DNA from 3 places in the Sporosarcina pasteurii genome. Region 1 is predicted to be linked to each of the others. Evidence: predicted binding sites of a transcription regulator. Region 1 holds the regulator's gene; each other region holds the start of a gene.
The links. The regulator Rex, encoded in region 1, represses fermentation and respiration genes when NADH is low (regulators of the CRP and FNR family bind a similar motif). The targets are predictions, from matches to a motif close to TTGTGAAATATTTCACAA.
Positions count from the first base shown of each region.

Region 2: a site for Rex is predicted at 4,033-4,050, ahead of AB1H92_RS02970 (TIGR04053 family radical SAM/SPASM domain-containing protein). Genes of this name have one in related genera too.
Region 3: a site for Rex is predicted at 3,854-3,871, ahead of nadC (carboxylating nicotinate-nucleotide diphosphorylase). Genes of this name have one in related genera too.

Region 1 covers NZ_CP160452.1:2,933,926-2,939,888, forward strand. Annotated here, with positions in the region: gene AB1H92_RS14145 (CPBP family intramembrane glutamic endopeptidase) at 1-474, shown strand, start outside; gene tatC (twin-arginine translocase subunit TatC) at 761-1,519, opposite strand; gene AB1H92_RS14155 (twin-arginine translocase TatA/TatE family subunit) at 1,537-1,713, opposite strand; gene AB1H92_RS14160 (redox-sensing transcriptional repressor Rex) at 1,806-2,456, opposite strand; gene AB1H92_RS14165 (ABC-F family ATP-binding cassette domain-containing protein) at 2,582-4,516, shown strand; gene tsaD (tRNA (adenosine(37)-N6)-threonylcarbamoyltransferase complex transferase subunit TsaD) at 4,861-5,883, opposite strand; gene rimI (ribosomal protein S18-alanine N-acetyltransferase) at 5,883-5,963, opposite strand, start outside.
Region 2 covers NZ_CP160452.1:640,303-646,265, reverse strand. Annotated here, with positions in the region: gene AB1H92_RS02980 (NupC/NupG family nucleoside CNT transporter) at 1-1,037, opposite strand, end outside; gene hemY (protoporphyrinogen oxidase) at 1,410-2,837, opposite strand; gene AB1H92_RS02970 (TIGR04053 family radical SAM/SPASM domain-containing protein) at 2,872-3,954, opposite strand; gene AB1H92_RS02965 (PTS transporter subunit IIC) at 4,261-5,298, shown strand; gene AB1H92_RS02960 (LLM class flavin-dependent oxidoreductase) at 5,398-5,963, opposite strand, start outside.
Region 3 covers NZ_CP160452.1:1,483,483-1,489,445, reverse strand. Annotated here, with positions in the region: gene AB1H92_RS06835 (TRAP transporter permease) at 1-1,920, opposite strand, end outside; gene AB1H92_RS06830 (TAXI family TRAP transporter solute-binding subunit) at 1,957-2,973, opposite strand; gene nadC (carboxylating nicotinate-nucleotide diphosphorylase) at 2,970-3,836, opposite strand; gene AB1H92_RS06820 (DUF4256 domain-containing protein) at 4,064-4,633, opposite strand; gene AB1H92_RS06815 (hypothetical protein) at 4,935-5,711, shown strand; gene AB1H92_RS06810 (DUF3307 domain-containing protein) at 5,708-5,963, shown strand, end outside.

The DNA of each region.
Region 1 (5,963 bases):
TGGGGAATCATTAGTTTCTTCCTTGCGCTATTTGGACAAATGCTCGCGGGCATCATTGAAATGACACTATTTGGAATCGAACCAGGTTCCGATAATACCGCACTACTTTCAGATATTGCAAAAGTATCACCCATTATTATCATCTCAATGGTCATCTTTGCACCACTTTTAGAAGAATTGATTTTCAGACGTGTATTATTCGGCGGACTATATCAAAAAACAAACTTTATTATCGCTGCAATTATTAGCGCCCTTGTCTTTGCGGTTGTCCACAACGAATTAGAACATACGCTTATTTATATGGCACCTGCACTTGTGTTCTCATTTGTTTATTACAAAACAAAGCGATTACTTGCGCCGATTATCGGGCACTTCATGATGAACGGATTCGTCGTGATTATCCAACTCAACCAAGACAAAATTATGGAACTTCAAAAACTACAACAATCTGTTATTATTAGCTTTTTCCAATAAAATGAGTTAAGTCAATTACTTCATTACTCATTTAATGAAGTAGAAATTTGTTTTCATTCATTAAAATACAGGCGTCTTCGTTGATTGGAGTGGAGGGTGGCGACTCCTGTGGAATTAGCGGGACAGGTGAGACCCCCGAAGGAGCGCCAGCGATGGAGGAGGCTCACCGCCCGCCCCACGGAAAGCGTCCACCCGGAACGGAAATCAACAGTTGCTGAATCTTCTTTTTCAAAAAAGATTTTCCCAATAAAAAACTTCCTTCTCAATCATTGGGAAGGAAGTTTTTTTATTCATTCATTTCTTCAATTTGACGCTGTTGTTCAGCCTTCAAATATTTTCGATACCCCATTCGAGAAATAAGTATGCTAATTTCATACAGTAAAAATAAGGGTACTGTCACAAATAAATGTGAAAATAAATCTGGCGGTGTAATAATAGCCGCTATGATAAATAATACGAAAAACGCATACTTTCTAACCTTAACGAGAATCGAAGGATTTAAAATACCTAATCGTGTTAAAAATAAAGTAAGTATAGGCATTTGAAAGATCAAGCCAAAAGGAATTGTAATTTGAATAAGAAAATTAAAATATTCATTAATCCCTAGCGTTTGTGTGATTTCAAGTTCATTCGCTAAAGCCATCGTGAACTTCATTATGTAAGGAAAGAGTATATAGTATGAAAATGAAATTCCGCCAAGAAATAGTAAAAATCCAAAGGGAATATAACTCAATGTCACTTTACGCTCTGTCTCATGAAGTCCTGGACTCACAAATGACCATAACTGATACGATAAAACTGGTGAAATCAGGATAAACGAGACAATCACAATGACTTTTAAATAAATCAAAATCGGATCTGTGACATTAAATGCGTTTAACGTTAAGCTTTTTGCTTCTTCAGTATACTGAAGATAGTGGATAAGCGGTTTGGCAATAAAAAAACCGCCTACTAATGCAATAACAAAGAAAACGACGATGACCATCAGCCGTTTTCTCAGCTCATCTATATGTTCAATGATCGTTAATTGTTTTTCATTTGACATCGGACTAACATCCTTATTTACTTCTTATCATCTTTATTGTTTTTCGGCTCCTCGTCATCGGTAAGTCCTTTTGTCGCGTTTTTAAATTCACGTAAAGATGAACCAAATGCTTTTCCAATTTCAGGTAACTTTTTAGGTCCAAATATAAGTAGCGCAACAACTCCGATAAGGATTAAACTTGGTACTCCTATCATGACGACACCTCCTAGTTTGAAAGAACATTTTTCGAACTATACTGTATTCTCTATACTACATGAAAAATACTTCGGATGCTATGTGTAAGCCATTACAATTGTGACTGTTTGACGTCGTTTTTCATAAAATAAACAAGTGTTTGCAATTCAACTGATAAATCAATCGTATGTACTCGAACAGAATCAGGCGCTGACAGACGTACTGGAGAAAAATTCAGAATTCCTTTAATCCCAACATCTACAAGGTCATTTGTCACATATTGAGCAACATCAGCAGGAACAGTGAGTATGGCAAGTTCAATGCCTTGTTCCTTTATTTTTTCTGTCATCTGGTCCGAATGATACACAGGAATTCCACTGTTTATCATCCCCTCTTTGGGTGTTCTCGGATCGAACGCTATGACGATACGTGTATTATGGTTTTTGTGAAAATTATACTTTAAGAAAGCGGTTCCTAAACTACCAACCCCGATAAGCGCAACATCTGTTACTTCGTCTTGATCTAACGTTTTACGAAAAAAATCAAGTAAATATTGCACGTCATATCCATACCCTTTACGACCGAGCGCGCCAAAATGCGAAAAATCTCTTCGAATTGTCGCCGCATCAATTTTCATTGCCTCGCTTAATTCGCTAGAAGATATACGCGTCTTATTAGCATTCGCGAAGTTTTGTAAAAATCGATAATAAAGGGGCAATCTTCTTGTAGTCGCTTGTGGGATTTTCCATGTCTCATCTATCATGCTAAACCTCCTCGACGTACTTCTCACCAATTCTATCGTACAAGATATGTCGATTATTGTAAAGTTGCGCATTGCACGCCACTTGCGATTCAATTAGACTATAATTGAATAGAGGTGTAAATAAAATGATCGTTTTACAAGTGAATGGTTTAACGAAGTCCTTTTCAGGATTGAATATAATAGAAAATATCCAATTAGAAGTTCGAAGCCGCGATCGCATCGCACTCGTCGGCAGAAACGGGGCAGGAAAGTCTACCCTATTAAAAATTATTGCGGGTGAAATGAGTGCCGATACAGGGGATATTATCGTCCCAAAAGATACACGAATTGGTTATCTAGAGCAGCATTCTGGTATCGATTCCCCCTTAACGATTTGGGAAGAAATGATGACTGTTTTCAAGCCGCTTCAAGAAATGGAAAAACGCATTCGTGCGCTTGAAGAAACCATGGCGAATCCTGCGGTTTACTCCAATCATGATGAATTTACGCGTGTCACAAACGAATATGATGCCTTACAAACAGAGTTTAAAAATGCCAATGGTTATCAGTACGAATCTGATACACGCTCTGTTTTACACGGGATGCGTTTTTATCAAGATGACTTTGACAAAAGTGTCAATACTTTATCAGGCGGGCAAAAGACAAGATTAGCCCTAGCAAAAATGCTTCTCAGTAAGCCGGATTTATTAATACTGGACGAGCCTACAAACCATTTAGATATCGAAACACTTAGTTGGTTAGAAAAATACTTAGTCGGGTACGAAGGTGCCCTCCTTGTCGTTTCACACGATAGATACTTTCTCGACGAAATTGTTACAATTGTATACGAAATTTCTAGAACAAAAATGACCAAATATCACGGCAATTACAGTGCCTATCTCATTGAAAAAGCACGCAATTACGAACGTGACATGAAGCAATATGAAAGAGAAATGAGTGAAAGAGCTAGGATGGAGGATTTTATCCAGAAAAACATCGCTCGTGCATCTACATCCAAAATGGCACAAAGTAGACGGAAAATGTTAGAGCGAACTGAATGGATGGAGTCCCCCGATGGAGATGAAAAGTCGGCAAGCTTTACCTTTCCAATTGGGCGTCAAAGCGGCAATGATGTGTTGGCCATTGACAATCTCGCCGTTGGTTATGAGGAAGGAGCCGTATCGAAAAATCTAGATATCCACGTGTATCGTGGGGAACGTATTGCGATCATCGGACCAAATGGTGTTGGGAAATCAACATTACTCAAAACAATCGTTAAAAAACAGCAACCTCTTGCCGGTGAAATACGGTACGGAACCAATGTACAATTTGGCTATTACGACCAGGAACAAGCATCACTTACGGGCAATAGTACCGTATTAGAAGAGCTGTGGCGTGACTGGCCGATGATGAATGAAAAAGACATTCGCGGCATACTCGGTCGTTTCCTATTTTCAGGGGACGATGTGAATAAACATGTTTCCACTTTATCGGGCGGCGAAAAAGCAAGACTAGCCCTTGCTAAATTGATGCTTCAACAATCCAATACACTCATTTTAGACGAGCCGACCAACCATTTAGACTTAGACAGTAAAGAAATCCTAGAAAATGCGCTCGATGATTTTCCTGGAACCATCCTATTTGTTTCCCATGACCGTTATTTCATTAACCGAATCGCAACAAAAGTGATTGACCTTAACGTAAATGGTGCCGTTGAATATTTAGGGGACTACGACTATTTCGTTGAAAAAAAGCAAGAACTTGCTGAAATTCAGGAAGAAAAAAAACGCCAACTTGACGATAAATCAAACACAGTTAAGCAAGTACGGGAAGAACTTGATCGAGAAGAAAAGAGACAACTTAGAAGAATCACAAGAGCCATTGAAGAGGCCGAAAAAACAATCGCTTCCCTTGATGAAAAAATCTCCGCGTTTGAAACCGAGCTTTCAAACCCAGTATACGCTGATGACCATGTAAAATTAATGGAAATTCAAGCCGAAATTGATGCATTACAGGAAAAGCATGATAGCGAAGCTGAGAATTGGCTAGATCTTCAGGAACAACTCGAAAATTTCTCTTGAAATTCAATCGTTCACTAAAAACATTTTTAGTGAACGATTTATCTTTTTTTGTCGAAATTCGTAGATCTTATACAATTTGTGCGCATTAAATCTCCACAATCTTATCCACACAGAGAATAGTGTAATTACGGTAAATCCACGATGTTACCCACACTATCCACAAAAACACATAGAGTTATACACAAAGTTATCCATTTATAACCGTGCATAAATTAAGTTATCAGATTTTTATCAACAACTTATCCACAAAATGTGCATAAGTACGAATGTTCCTCTTGACAATTCCATTGTAAGAAATATTAAAAACGCGGAAGTTGTCTAAATTTAACAACTGCCGCGTTCGTTTATTTTGACCAAGAAACAAGCTCCATTCCCGGTCTTCCATTCATTGATAAATTACTTCGAACACCATTTTCATACATAGACGCGCCTGCTGCTGCAATCATAGCAGCGTTGTCTGTACAGAGATAAATTGGCGGTACATAAAATGGAATGTTCAATTCTAAAAAAGTTTCTGTCAGCGATGCGCGTAACTGTTTATTCGCCGCTACACCGCCAGCAGCAATCACTTGTCTTACTTGGTATTGTTCTGCTGCTTTTTTTGTTTTAGTCGTTAATACATCCACGACACTATTTTGAAAACCAGCTGCCATATGCGCAGGATTAACAGTGCCCCCGCGCTGCTCTAGATTATGTTTATAATTAATGACTGCAGATTTTAATCCACTAAAACTAAAATCGTAAGAATCCGGCTCTAGCCAAGCTCTTGGAAACTCAATCTCACCGTCGCTCTCAGCTGCCAAACGGTCGATCTCTGGACCACCTGGATACGGAAGGTTTAACACCCGCGCAACCTTATCATAAGCTTCTCCAGCTGCATCATCACGTGTTTCACCAATTAACTCGAATGAACCATGCTCTCTCATTAAGACAAGCTCTGTATGCCCACCAGATACAATCAGTGCCAGTAGGGGAAACTCCATACGTTGGACAAGTTGGTTCGCATAAATATGCCCGGCGATATGATGCACGCCAATAATCGGCAACTGATGGGCAAATGCAAATGCCTTCGCTGCGTTAATGCCGATAAGAAGCGCTCCAACCAACCCAGGACCCTCTGTCACCGCAACTGCATCTAACTCACTCGGTTTCAAGTTCGCCTGTTGCAAAGCTTCCTCAATCACAATCGTAATCTGCTCTACGTGATGACGAGAAGCAATTTCCGGTACGACACCACCAAACCTCTTTTGACTCTCAATTTGTGACGCAACGACATTAGATACAATTTCAATGCCGTTTTTAACAATAGAAGCAGCAGTTTCATCACAACTTGTTTCAATGCCTAATATATATTGATCTTTTTTCATTATAACTCCACCCACATGACGAGCGCATCTTCACGATCGTCCGTATAATAGTTTTTTCGAATTCCGCCATCTTGAAATCC
Region 2 (5,963 bases), 1.0 Mb from region 1:
ACGACAATAACCGTCTTAGGAGAAAGCGCTGGAATTTCAGGCGCAAATGCCGCATACGCAACAAATTCGTTTAAGACGAGTTTTTGGCCAATGAAACTACCTGCAGTCACCGCTTCAGCCCACGGAACACCAATTGCGAAAGCTAGCGGTGAGAATATAACGCCTAAAATGCCTTCAAGTGTGAGGTTTTCAAACCCAAACCATGCACCAATGCCGCCTAGCATGCCGTTGATTAAAGCAATTAATGCAATAAATGCAAGTAACATTGCCCCAACATTTAAAGCGAGCTTCAAACCATCGCCCGCCCCGCGCGCAGCAGCGTCGATAACGTTAACCGAACTACCATCTTTCTCCATATCAAATTCAGTAACAGCCGATTCGTCACGTTCAGGGATCATAATTTTCGCCATAATCAATCCCGCCGGCGCTGCCATAAAACTTGCGGCAAGTAAGTATTCAAGTGGAACACCTAATAAGGCATAGCCTGCAAGAACTGAACCTGCAATTGAAGCAAGACCACCTGTCATCACCGCGAACAATTCAGATCTCGTCATATTTGCTAAAAATGGTCTAATGACTAACGGCGCTTCCGTTTGACCAACGAATATATTGGCAGCTGCAGACATCGACTCAGGACGACTTGTTCCAAGAAGTTTCGACAGTCCTCCGCCAATTAGCTTAATCATCCATTGCATGATTCCGAGATAGTACAATACTGAAATTAATGATGAAAAGAAAATAATAATCGTTAATACTTGAAACGCAAACACAAAACCAAACTCATTCGTATCAGCAGCAGGTCCAAAGACAAACCCAATTCCCTCTCCCGCATAATCAATAACATTTTGCACTTTCCCGGAAAGCCATTCTAGCCCAGCTCTCCCTGTTTTCCACTTCAAAACAATAAATGCAAAAAGGATTTGGATCGCCAATCCAATTGAAATCGTTCTTAAATTAATCGATTTCTTTCCATCCGACAATAAAAAGGCAATACAAAGTACAACAAGTATGCCGAAAATACCCCATAATAAATTCACAAATTCCACCTCTATTTAATTCATTATTTCCATACGGTAAATCATTCTGAAAATGCATAACACTGCGTCATTATCAGCCATATCCCAGTTTGGACATCCGAAATTTTATCAAATTATTTCATCAAAGTAAAAGGACTGAATACTACCAATAATGGATGGAATTAATAATAATGCCAACAATAAAAAGAAGTAAATCCATGATAATGACTAGGATAAACTTCTTTTCCTTTTTAATACTGTCTATAAACATAATTTAAGGAATTAAAATATAGAGGACATGCGATGAATTAACATGACAAAACAAAAAAGACAATCAAATCGTTCATCTTATTGTCTTCTTTGCAGTACAATGGACAGTTTTTTCCTACCCATCTAATTTACAGCCAAATACGCTACCATCTGCTCAGCTGCACGTTTACCTTGCCCAACACAGTCCGGAATCCCAACACCTTCATATCCCGCACCGCAGAGGAATAGGCCAGGTTTTTGTGCTTTAAGATTCTCCCTAACTTTCTTCAATTGTTCAAGATGATGAAGTGGATACTGAGGCATCGAGTGCATCGCCCGAGTGATTGTATAGGAATTTGGTGTGGCGGTAATTCCCATAATATCTTTAAGGTCTTTTTGAACTTTTGCCAATATCTCTTCATCTGACCACTTCACCCATTGTTGGTCCTTTTCACGTCCTACATAACATCGTAGTAAATACTTGTTTTCTGGAGCCGCATGTAGCCATTTAGACGATGACCATGTACACGCAGTGAGGATAGTTCCTTCATTCGCAGGAATTAAGAAGCCTGTTCCATTCATTGGATAAGAAATATCTTCTTTATCGAATGTTAAAGAGACGTTGGCAACGGAAACGTAATTGACTTTTTCCAACAAATGAATAGATTCCACGTCTGACAACAACGACGCTGCATGGTGATTGGGCAATGCAAAGACAATTCCATCTGCGTGAAGTTTAGTTTGATCATCCAAATGGACTTGATAGCCGTTATCCCTTTGGTCGACTTTAGTTACACCTTTCCCTTTGATGATTCGAATCGATTTCAACGCTTCTTTCAACGCTTCTATTAATGTTGACATGCCGTTTTTATAAGTCAAAAACATACTTTTCTTTGCAGCATCAGGTAAGTCCCCTGAAGTAGGGCGATTTTTCATTCCAGCAGCCATCCCTAAAATTAGGCTGCGATATTTTTGTTCCATTTCAACTAAATTCGGGAACGTCGCTTGAAGACTAAGCGTATCGGTATCCCCAGCATAAATCCCGCCAAGAAGAGGTTCTGTGATATTTTCCAAAACTTCTTTTCCTAATCGACGTTGGATGAAGTGCCCAAGCGATTCGTCTTCTAAATTTTTCTTCTTAGGAAGCAATAAATCAAGAGATGCCCGTAACTTTCCTATAGGAGAGATTAATCCCGTTTTCATGAACGGTGTTAATTTTGTCGGAATGCCTAGCACAAGTCCAAGCGGCATTTGATGTAATTTATTTTTATGATATATATAATTCGTCCTTGCATTTGGATTCGTACCGATCAATTCATCCTCAAGCCCAAGCTCTTTTGTCAACGTTATGATCGGTAATTTACGAGCAAGAAATGCATCAGGTCCTCTTTCAATGAGAAATCCATCCTTACGAAGCGTTTGAATTTTTCCGCCCAATTCCTCACTTTTTTCAATTAACGTAATGTCGACCGGAATCTGCTGCTCATCAAATTGTTTTTTCGTATAAAATGCAGCACTTAACCCTGTGATGCCTCCACCAATGATGATTACTTTCTTACAAGGTTTCCCCAAAACTACTACTTCCTTTCTACTATCGAATTGTCAATTATACTCTCAATGCTTTTGGAATATAGGCGCAATATGGATCGCTTTCAAGGTAGTCGCCCGTCACCGCGTAAGCACGTGATCTGGAACCGCCACATATATTTTTAAACTCACAAACACCGCATTTCCCTTTCAATTTGGACTTGTCACGTAAGTCCTTCATAACAGGAGAATTTTGATAAATATCTGCAAGGGATTGTTCGCGTATATTCCCACACGCGATTGGTAAAAATCCACTTGGGTAGACCGCACCTGTATGGCTAATAAAAACAAACCCATCACCATCATTTACTGGCTGTGGTGCACGGCCTAGAATATCTGGACGCTTCAATATTTCTTCCTCACCTAATCGTTTTCTTTCTTGCAAATAAACCCTTCGATAATGAGGTGCTTCGGTCGTTTTCACACCATAAGGCATTCTTTGTTGAACTTGATAGAGCCACTTCATCACTTCTTCATGTTCCTCGGCACTTACCATGTCCTTTTGCATCCCTCTACCTGTTGGGACAAGGAAGAATGTGCTCCATAACACCGCACCCATTTCTTTCACTTTTTCAGCAATCGCTTCAAGATCATGAAGATTATATTTGGAAATCGTTGTGTTCACTTGAATCGGAATGCCGGCCTCTTTCAAATACTCGATACCTTTCATTGTCCGATCAAATGACCCTCTTGTGCCACGGAAATGATCATGAATTTCTGCACAAGAACCATCCAGACTGAATGCCCAGCGTGACAATCCAACTTCTTTCGCTTTTAGAATTGCGTTACGCGTAACCTTTGGCGTAGCGCTTGGCGTCATCGAGACAGGAAGACCTTTCTCTTCAATGGAATACTTGGCAAGCTCGAACAAATCCGGACGCATTAAAGGATCTCCACCTGTAAAGACAAAAAGAGGGTTATCCATTTCCGCAATTTGATCAATTAGATGCTTGCCTTCCTCAAAAGATAGCTGATACGGATCGGCTTCATATTGCGCCTCTGCTCGACAGTGCAAACATTTCAACGCACATGCGCGGGTTACTTCCCAGATCACAATAAATGGATGCACATTAAAATCTCTTTCCTTATTCAAATTAAACATGGTTTACACTCCTTTAATTTTGCGGCAACAGTAATAACGAATTGTTTAATTAAGAATAAAGAATTTTCGTTTTTGTATATGTGATTTAAATCACAATATACATTAACATTGTGTCGAAAATACGAATTTTCTTTCAAATAAGGCTGTGCGTTGTTCAATTAGACTACTTCTCTTGTATTTGCCTCTCTATGAAAATAGTCTATAGATCATAACCGACCTTAATGATCAAATACTCGACGCTATTGACAATTTTCTGAACAGTCATTATAATTAGTCGCATTATCATCTAGAATGGAGCTTGGTAGAATGAAGGATTTTTTCAGTAAGTTATTAACGGGAATGAGTATTGGCATTGTTGTTGCTTTAATTCCAAACGCGTTATTGGGAGAGATTTTGAAACTACTAATTCCACATTTTCCAGCATTACAGCACTTATTTGATATTACTTTTTTTGTAATGAGCTTGCTGCCAATCCTTATCGGTGTCATGGTTGGGGTTTCATTTAAACTGTCACCGATTCAAATTGCGAGTGTCGGCATTGCATCAATGGTTGGAAGTGGGGCTGTTGAAAAAACGGCAGAAGGATTATTTGTATTAAATGGCATTGGCATTGTTGTGAACACTGGCCTAACAGCTGCTTTGGCTGTATTGTTCGTCCAATTTCTTGGCAATCGTTTGAAAGCCTATTCCATCTTACTGATGCCTACATTGGGGATTTTAATCCCTGGAATGATTGGTTATTCCATACTTCCTTATGTGAAAAGTTCTACTGGCATCATTGGCACTGGCATCGAACATGTCACAACCTTACAACCGGTTTTGATGGGCGCCATTATCGCAGTTATTTTCTGTCTCATTATCTTATCGCCAATTTCGACAGTAGGTGTGGCGACAGTAATTATGCTATCTGGAATTGGATCTGGCGCAGCGAACTTAGGGATTGTCGCAACTGGGGTAGGATTTGCCATTGCCAGTTATAAAGCAAATAACCTGGGAACCGCACTCGCTCACGTATTAGGTTCGCCAAAAATTCAAATGAAAAACTTTTTAATGAAACCGAAAATCGCTTTACCAATGCTCATCACTGCTGCCATTCTAGGTGCACTAGCAGGCGTATTAAATATTCAAGGAACACCTTACAGTGCTGGATTTGGTTTATCTGGTTTAGTCGGACCATTAAATTACATAACTTTTGCAGAAGGTGGATGGACGCTGCAAAACATTACCATTATGCTCACCACTTTCTTCATTCTGCCACTCTTGTTGAATCTTGGTCTCATCTATGTATTTTCTAGGCAATTAAAGATGATTCAAGCTGGGGACTACAAACTGGATTTTGATTGATGATAAAAAAGAAGTCGACCATTAACCGACTTCCTCATAAGTATTTCAGCAACTAGTTTAAAAAAGCGCGTGCCACACAACTGTGACACGCGCTTTTTATTAAACTAAAACAGGCTGCTTTCTATACTGATTCGCCGTATGATGTTCTGGTAAGCGGTCATTGCCGAATAGTTTCTTTCGGAACGTCCCCTCTTCGTATTCTTTCTGTACGAGACCACGTTCTTGTAAAACGGGTACGACATGGTCAACAAACTCTTCAAATGTTCCAGGAGAAATGACGTAAGAAATATTAAAGCCGTCAATTCCGATAGCGACCAATGCTTCCATCGCGTCCGCAATGCTTTCTGGCGTTCCTACTTCAACGTGACCTAGTCCGCCAATGCCCACAAATTCCGCCGCCTCCCGAACTGTCCATTCTTTCGTTGGGTCTGCATTGGTGAAGTTTTCCACAACGGATTGAATGGCTTCGCTTTTTACGTATTCAAGTTTATCGTCTGGGTCGTACCCGGAAAAGTCGATTCCCGTCCACCCGCCGAATAATGCCAAGGCACCTTCATAACTAATATGTTTTTTATATTCTTCAAACTTCCGATCCGCAGCTTCTTGTGTTTCACCAATAATGGGTGTGAAGGACGCAATAATTTTTACATCCTCAGGATTTCGTC
Region 3 (5,963 bases), 1.5 Mb from region 1:
TCTACGATCAATCTTTATTATCTTAATCTCGCGTCTTCGTTGAATAAACAAGATTGAAATAATCAGCACCACACCGATCCCATCGGATAATAAACCCGGGTAAATTGTGAGAAGTCCACCAGCAATGAGTGCGATGCGTTCCACAATTGTAGCCTTTGTAATTAACCAACCAATTACACCAGCAGCTAGTATAATCACACCTATCAATGCGGTTAAGATCGAGATAATGATTTCCCCCGGCGCCCCGTCCATCAATAGTGAAGGTTCAAAAACAAACATAAATGGAACAATAAAACCGACTAAACCTAGACGAACAGCTTCCAGTCCTACTCGGTTCGGGTTACTACCAGAAATCCCTGCGGCGGCAAAGGCTGCGACCGCAACGGGTGGAGTGATTGCTGAAAAGATAGAAAAATACACAATGAACAAATGGGCAGACATCGTCGAAACACCTAATTCAATTAATGCCGGTGCCGCTAGCATTGCAGTTAATATATATGCTGCTGCAACAGGCATCCCCATTCCTAAAATGATACAAATGAGCATAACGAGTATTAAAGTAGGGAATAACATCCCTTCAGTTAAACTAAGAACAATACTCGTTAACTTTCCGCCAAGACCCGTCGACATAATCCCCGCTATGACTAATCCTGCTACAGCACATGCCGTTGAAACAGGGATAGCTGATTTTGCACCATCAATCATCGCATTGATAATTTCTTTTAACCCCATACGTGTCTTTTTACGGAACCAACTAACAATGACGATAGAAATGATGCCGTAGAATCCTGTTCTAGAAGCACTATACCCTTGCATTAGAAAAAAGACCAATACAAGTAAAGGAATAAAATAGAACCATCCTTCCCTTAAGACTGTAGAAATCTTTGGAATATCCTCCTTAGCAGCTCGGGGTAAATCTAGTCGAAGTGCTTCGAAATGAACCATCGTTAACAAAGAGGCATAATAAAGAATTCCAGGAATAATCGCAGCCATCACGATGAATCCATAGGGCACTTGTGTAACGGCTGCCATTAGAAAGGCAGATGAACCCATAATCGGTGGTAATATACTTCCACCTGTAGAGGCGGATGCTTCCACTGCTGCGGCAAAGGATGGTTTGTAACCGGTTTTCTTACTGACAGGAATTGTGAAAGATCCAGTTGTCACAACATTTGCTGTTGGGCTTCCAGATATAGAACCAAAAAATGTACTAGCAAGTACAGCAACTTTTGCGGTTCCACCCTTTGTTCTTCCTGCAACAGCTGTAGAAAGTTTGAAAAAGAACTCGCCAGCCCCTGCCTTATTTAAAAATGCACCAAACAACATGAACATAAATACGAATGATGCTGCAACGGAAATGGGCGACCCCCACAAACCATTAAAGCTAAATGCCAATTCATCTAATACATCTACAGGCGAAAATGCCCGATGCCACATAAGGCCTTCTAATCTATGGCCCCATAATGCATAACCAATGCCAACGAAGACAATCACAATAATAGGATAGCCAATCGTTCTTCGTGCAGCTTCAATACTCAGAAGCACAAACACCAAGCCAAAAAACAAGTCAAAGTTCGTTAATGGCTCCATAATTGGAATTCTTACAGCAAAGCGGTCCGCATGAAGGGTGAAATAAATCCCCGCCGCAAAAGCCAATATGGCAGAAACATAATCGATAATCGTCGGTCGTGTTAAACCGGTATTTTTAGAATAGCTGTATATCAAAAATGTAAGGCTTAAAATAAATGCCAGATGAATTGCCATTTGATTCATAGGATTTAGTTTACCCCAGACAACAGACCAAATTTGAAAAATCGCTAATGAAAATGCAAGGAGAGTAAATATCGTTAGATGAACATTCGATAATTCTCGCTTTTCTCCTTCAGTAAACCATCCGATAAATCTATTTTTAATGTTCACGACACAATCCACTTCCTTAAGAGATTCATGCTTATCTTAGTTAAGCATGCCCGCTTCCTTGAAAAACTTCTCTGCGCCAGGATGAAGGGGTACTTGCCCAACTTCCATCATATTGTCAGCTGTTAAATTTTTAAATTCTTCATGTACGGTCCCAAGATAATCAAAGTTATTATAGATTGCTTTTGTGATTTGATAGACTTCCTCTTCCGGTACATCCTTATGAACAATTAAAATCGCTGGCGTATACAATGTATCGATATCGTCTTCTAAAAAATCATAGCTACCCGCTTGAATTGTCCCAGTTGCCATTCCAAGATTGTCCGATACCGCCTGCATCACTTCTTTATCGAATGAAAGCATTTTTAAATCAATCGTAGTAGAAGCTTCAATCATACCGCTTGAAGGGACTGATACAGCATCTCCAGTAGCATCAATTCGTTTATCGGCCATCAGTTCAAATGTTTTGGAATCACTTAGGTGATCAACAGAACCGCCCCAGGAAATAATGTCTTCATAAGTAACGTTATATTCTTTTAAGATATTTCTTGTTATTATTTCCCCCGCTGAACCTTGCTGATCCACGGCCAATCGAATGGGAGCTTTTTGATTAATGATGTCATCAAATGTCTCATATGGTGTATCGACCCTAGCAATAAATTGATAGTAATTCCCAGGGATTACGACACTAATGGCGCGGATATCTTCATACGCCTCGTCATAGGGCTCCGCGCCTGTATAGGCCGCATAGGCAGTCATCGCATAAGAAATACCAAATGAAACAGCATTTGTTCCGATAGTCGGTGGATTTTCCACAATTCCGCCGGGCTCGACAGTCACGATTGCTCCCTTGTTTTCTCTACGGATAGATTCAGCTACCCCTTCCGTAAATACAGACCATGCCCCCCCTGTACGTCCACCAATGATTGTTGTTTGTAATGATTGAGATGTAACTCCCTTCTCTGATTCTCCATTATGTACTGCTTTCTCATTACTGCACGCGACGATAAACAAAATGCTGAATAACATAGTAAGTAAAATGAAGTTTCGTTTCATCGTATACTTCCTCTTTCAATCCGATTATTTTCTTCTAAGACTTGTAAACTAATATCGAGTGCTTTAACCGAATGTGTTAAAAAACCTAATGATATGTAATTGACACCAGTTCCATGGTAAGTTGCCAAATTTTCCATTGTAATTCCACCCGAAGCCTCTGTGATGATGGTTTCTGGCACATACTGAACAAACTCCTTCACTTCTTCAGGTGTTCGATTATCAAACATAATCACGTCGGCTCCTGCTTCAACTGCTTCCAGTACTTCTTCTTTCGTTTCTGTTTCTACTTCAATTTTTACCATATGGCCAATTTTATCTCGCACGCACTGCACTGCTTTCGTAATAGAACCTGCAAATGCAATATGATTATCTTTAATCATAACGCCATCATATAATCCTTGCCTGTGATTTTTTCCGCCACCGCTTACGACGGCATATTTATCAAACATACGCAGTCCTGGAATCGTCTTTCTTGTATCACAAATTTGAATGGAAGAATCATCTAGCATTGCCACGCTTTCATTTACAACTGTCGCAATACCGCTCATCCGCTGCATGAGATTTAATATGACCCTTTCCCCCGTAAGTAAATGTGCGATTGGCCCCGTCACTTCCGCAATTATATCCCCACATGTCACCGCATCGCCGTCTTTAAGATATTCAGTCACTTGAATAGAACGGTCTAATAAATGATAAGCTTCTTTAATAACCCCTAGACCCGCAATAATTCCATCTTCCTTGGCAATGAACACGCCTTTTCCTATCTCCGTTAGTGGGAAAATCGTTTGGCTAGTAATATCCTGATCACCAATATCCTCCAATAAAAAGGCTTGTAATTGTGTTCGTAATTTTAATTGATTCATAACCCATCTCCCTTTCGTTGTGAAAACCTTCACAATTCGTCAGACAGTTTTCCAATGATAACAATCAAAATACTTTTAACCACACCACTGTCTTGACACCTATATTTACATATATTTATTAAAATAGCAAGTTAATATTATGTAATAAACTTAGGAATACTTTTCAAAAAAATACAAAAAACGGCCATCGCTATCATCTAGCAAAGGCCGTTTTTTATTTAAATGACTTAAACTCTTAGTGAGCCGCGGAAACCTCTTGCAGCATAATAGGATTCCGCTCCGTTATGATAAACAAAAACAGTATCGTAGCGATAATCACAAAAAATCGCACCACCAAGTTCTCTAATTTTATCTGGCGTTTTTACCCAACTTGAAGATTTCATATCAAAATTTCCAAGGCTTTGTAACTGACGATACTGTTCTTCTGTTAAAATTTCAATGCCCATGTCTGCAGCCATATCCATTGCGTTATTTTCCGGTTTATGCTTCTTTCTTGACTCTAATGCTTCACGGTCATAACACACACTTCTGCGCCCTTTTGGACTTTCTTTTGAACAGTCATAAAAAATGTATTCACCTGTTTCTTTATCTAGGCCAACAACATCTGGTTCTCCGCCTGTATGCTCCATTTCATGAAGCGACCATAATTTTTCAGGATTTGCTGCTAATTTCTCTTCAATTTGATCCCAATCAAGTCCCTCGTGACGGTCCATATTTTTTTCAAAACGATTCTTTAATTTATTTAATAAATCTTCACTTTGATCTGCAGTCAGTTTTCTTGCATGAGTTTGTGTCATGTTTCTTTCCTCCCATATATATGTAATCGATTTTTATTTTACATGACATACTACCATCCCGCCATCCTCAAGTAGTTAATACACGGCTCTAGCTGAAATTCAATATTTATTTCCAATATGGTTCTTGCCTCTAAAGGCTATTACCCTGTAGTTCGCATGCTTAAATTAAACAAACTTGAATTTCATATAAGCTTACATCATCGAACTCTCATAAAGTTTGACGATATCATCGAACTTTTGATATATTCGACTATATAATCGAACTTGTTCGTGTAATCAATTAGGAAGGAGCTGTTTTTGCATGTCGAATGAAATCTCAGTTTTCATCATGGACGTTAGTCGCTCGTCTAAAAAAAATGTCGGGAGCGAATTGAGTGCGTATCTCCAAGAAGTAGTAGTTAATCTTAAAGACTGGACAGAAAAGGCGGGTCCTATTCACGTTTCTCACCGTGCTGGAGATGAACTAGTCGTTGTATGTAGGGGTTATGCAACCGCCTATACGCTTGCATTCTATTTAAGTCGTATTTGGAAATACCCTGAACATAAACCATATTTTGGTCTTTCATTTGGGGAGATAGATGATGACATCGACTCGTTGAATATCGAAACTTGGATACATCCATTAATGAAACAGGCTAGAAAGGCCAATGAAATTCTAAAAAGCCAACAAGTCCGAATGCAATTTCGCTTTGCACTACCAGGTTTATCTAATGGAAATAGTTACGAAGTTTTTAGCAAGCAATTCGAAACATTATTCAATACGAGCTTAACTTTAAAACAGGAACAAATTAACGAACAAACAGATATACAGTCCCTCGTTTGTTCATTGTATTTGATTGTGGGCCAACAAAATAAAGTAAGCAAATATCTGGGAAGAACAACCTCAACCATCTCAAGTCATATGAAAAAAGGTAAAGCTGAGTTGATTTTGAACACTTTTCACGACATTGTCAATGTGTTGAATTCATTAGAACAGAATACTGCCGATCATCAAATTGCTACACTACAAAAAAATATTAGACATGAGATAACCAATCGACTCCAAGAGTATTTTCCTTGGGAAAGGAGCTCGAAATGACCGTTTTATTATTGCTTCTCGCACATTTAATTGCTGATTTTTGGCTGCAGACAGACATAATGGTGAATAATAAAATAAAGCATATAAAGAAACATATCTTTCATCATGTCTTAACAGCGGGCGTTGCACTTGCTATTATTTGGCGTTATCAATACGCGTTTAGTGATTTTATAGGCTATTTCATTTTCCCTATACTATTCATTTGTTTCACTCACTTGTTAATTGATTTACTGAAAATTAAACTAGTAGATT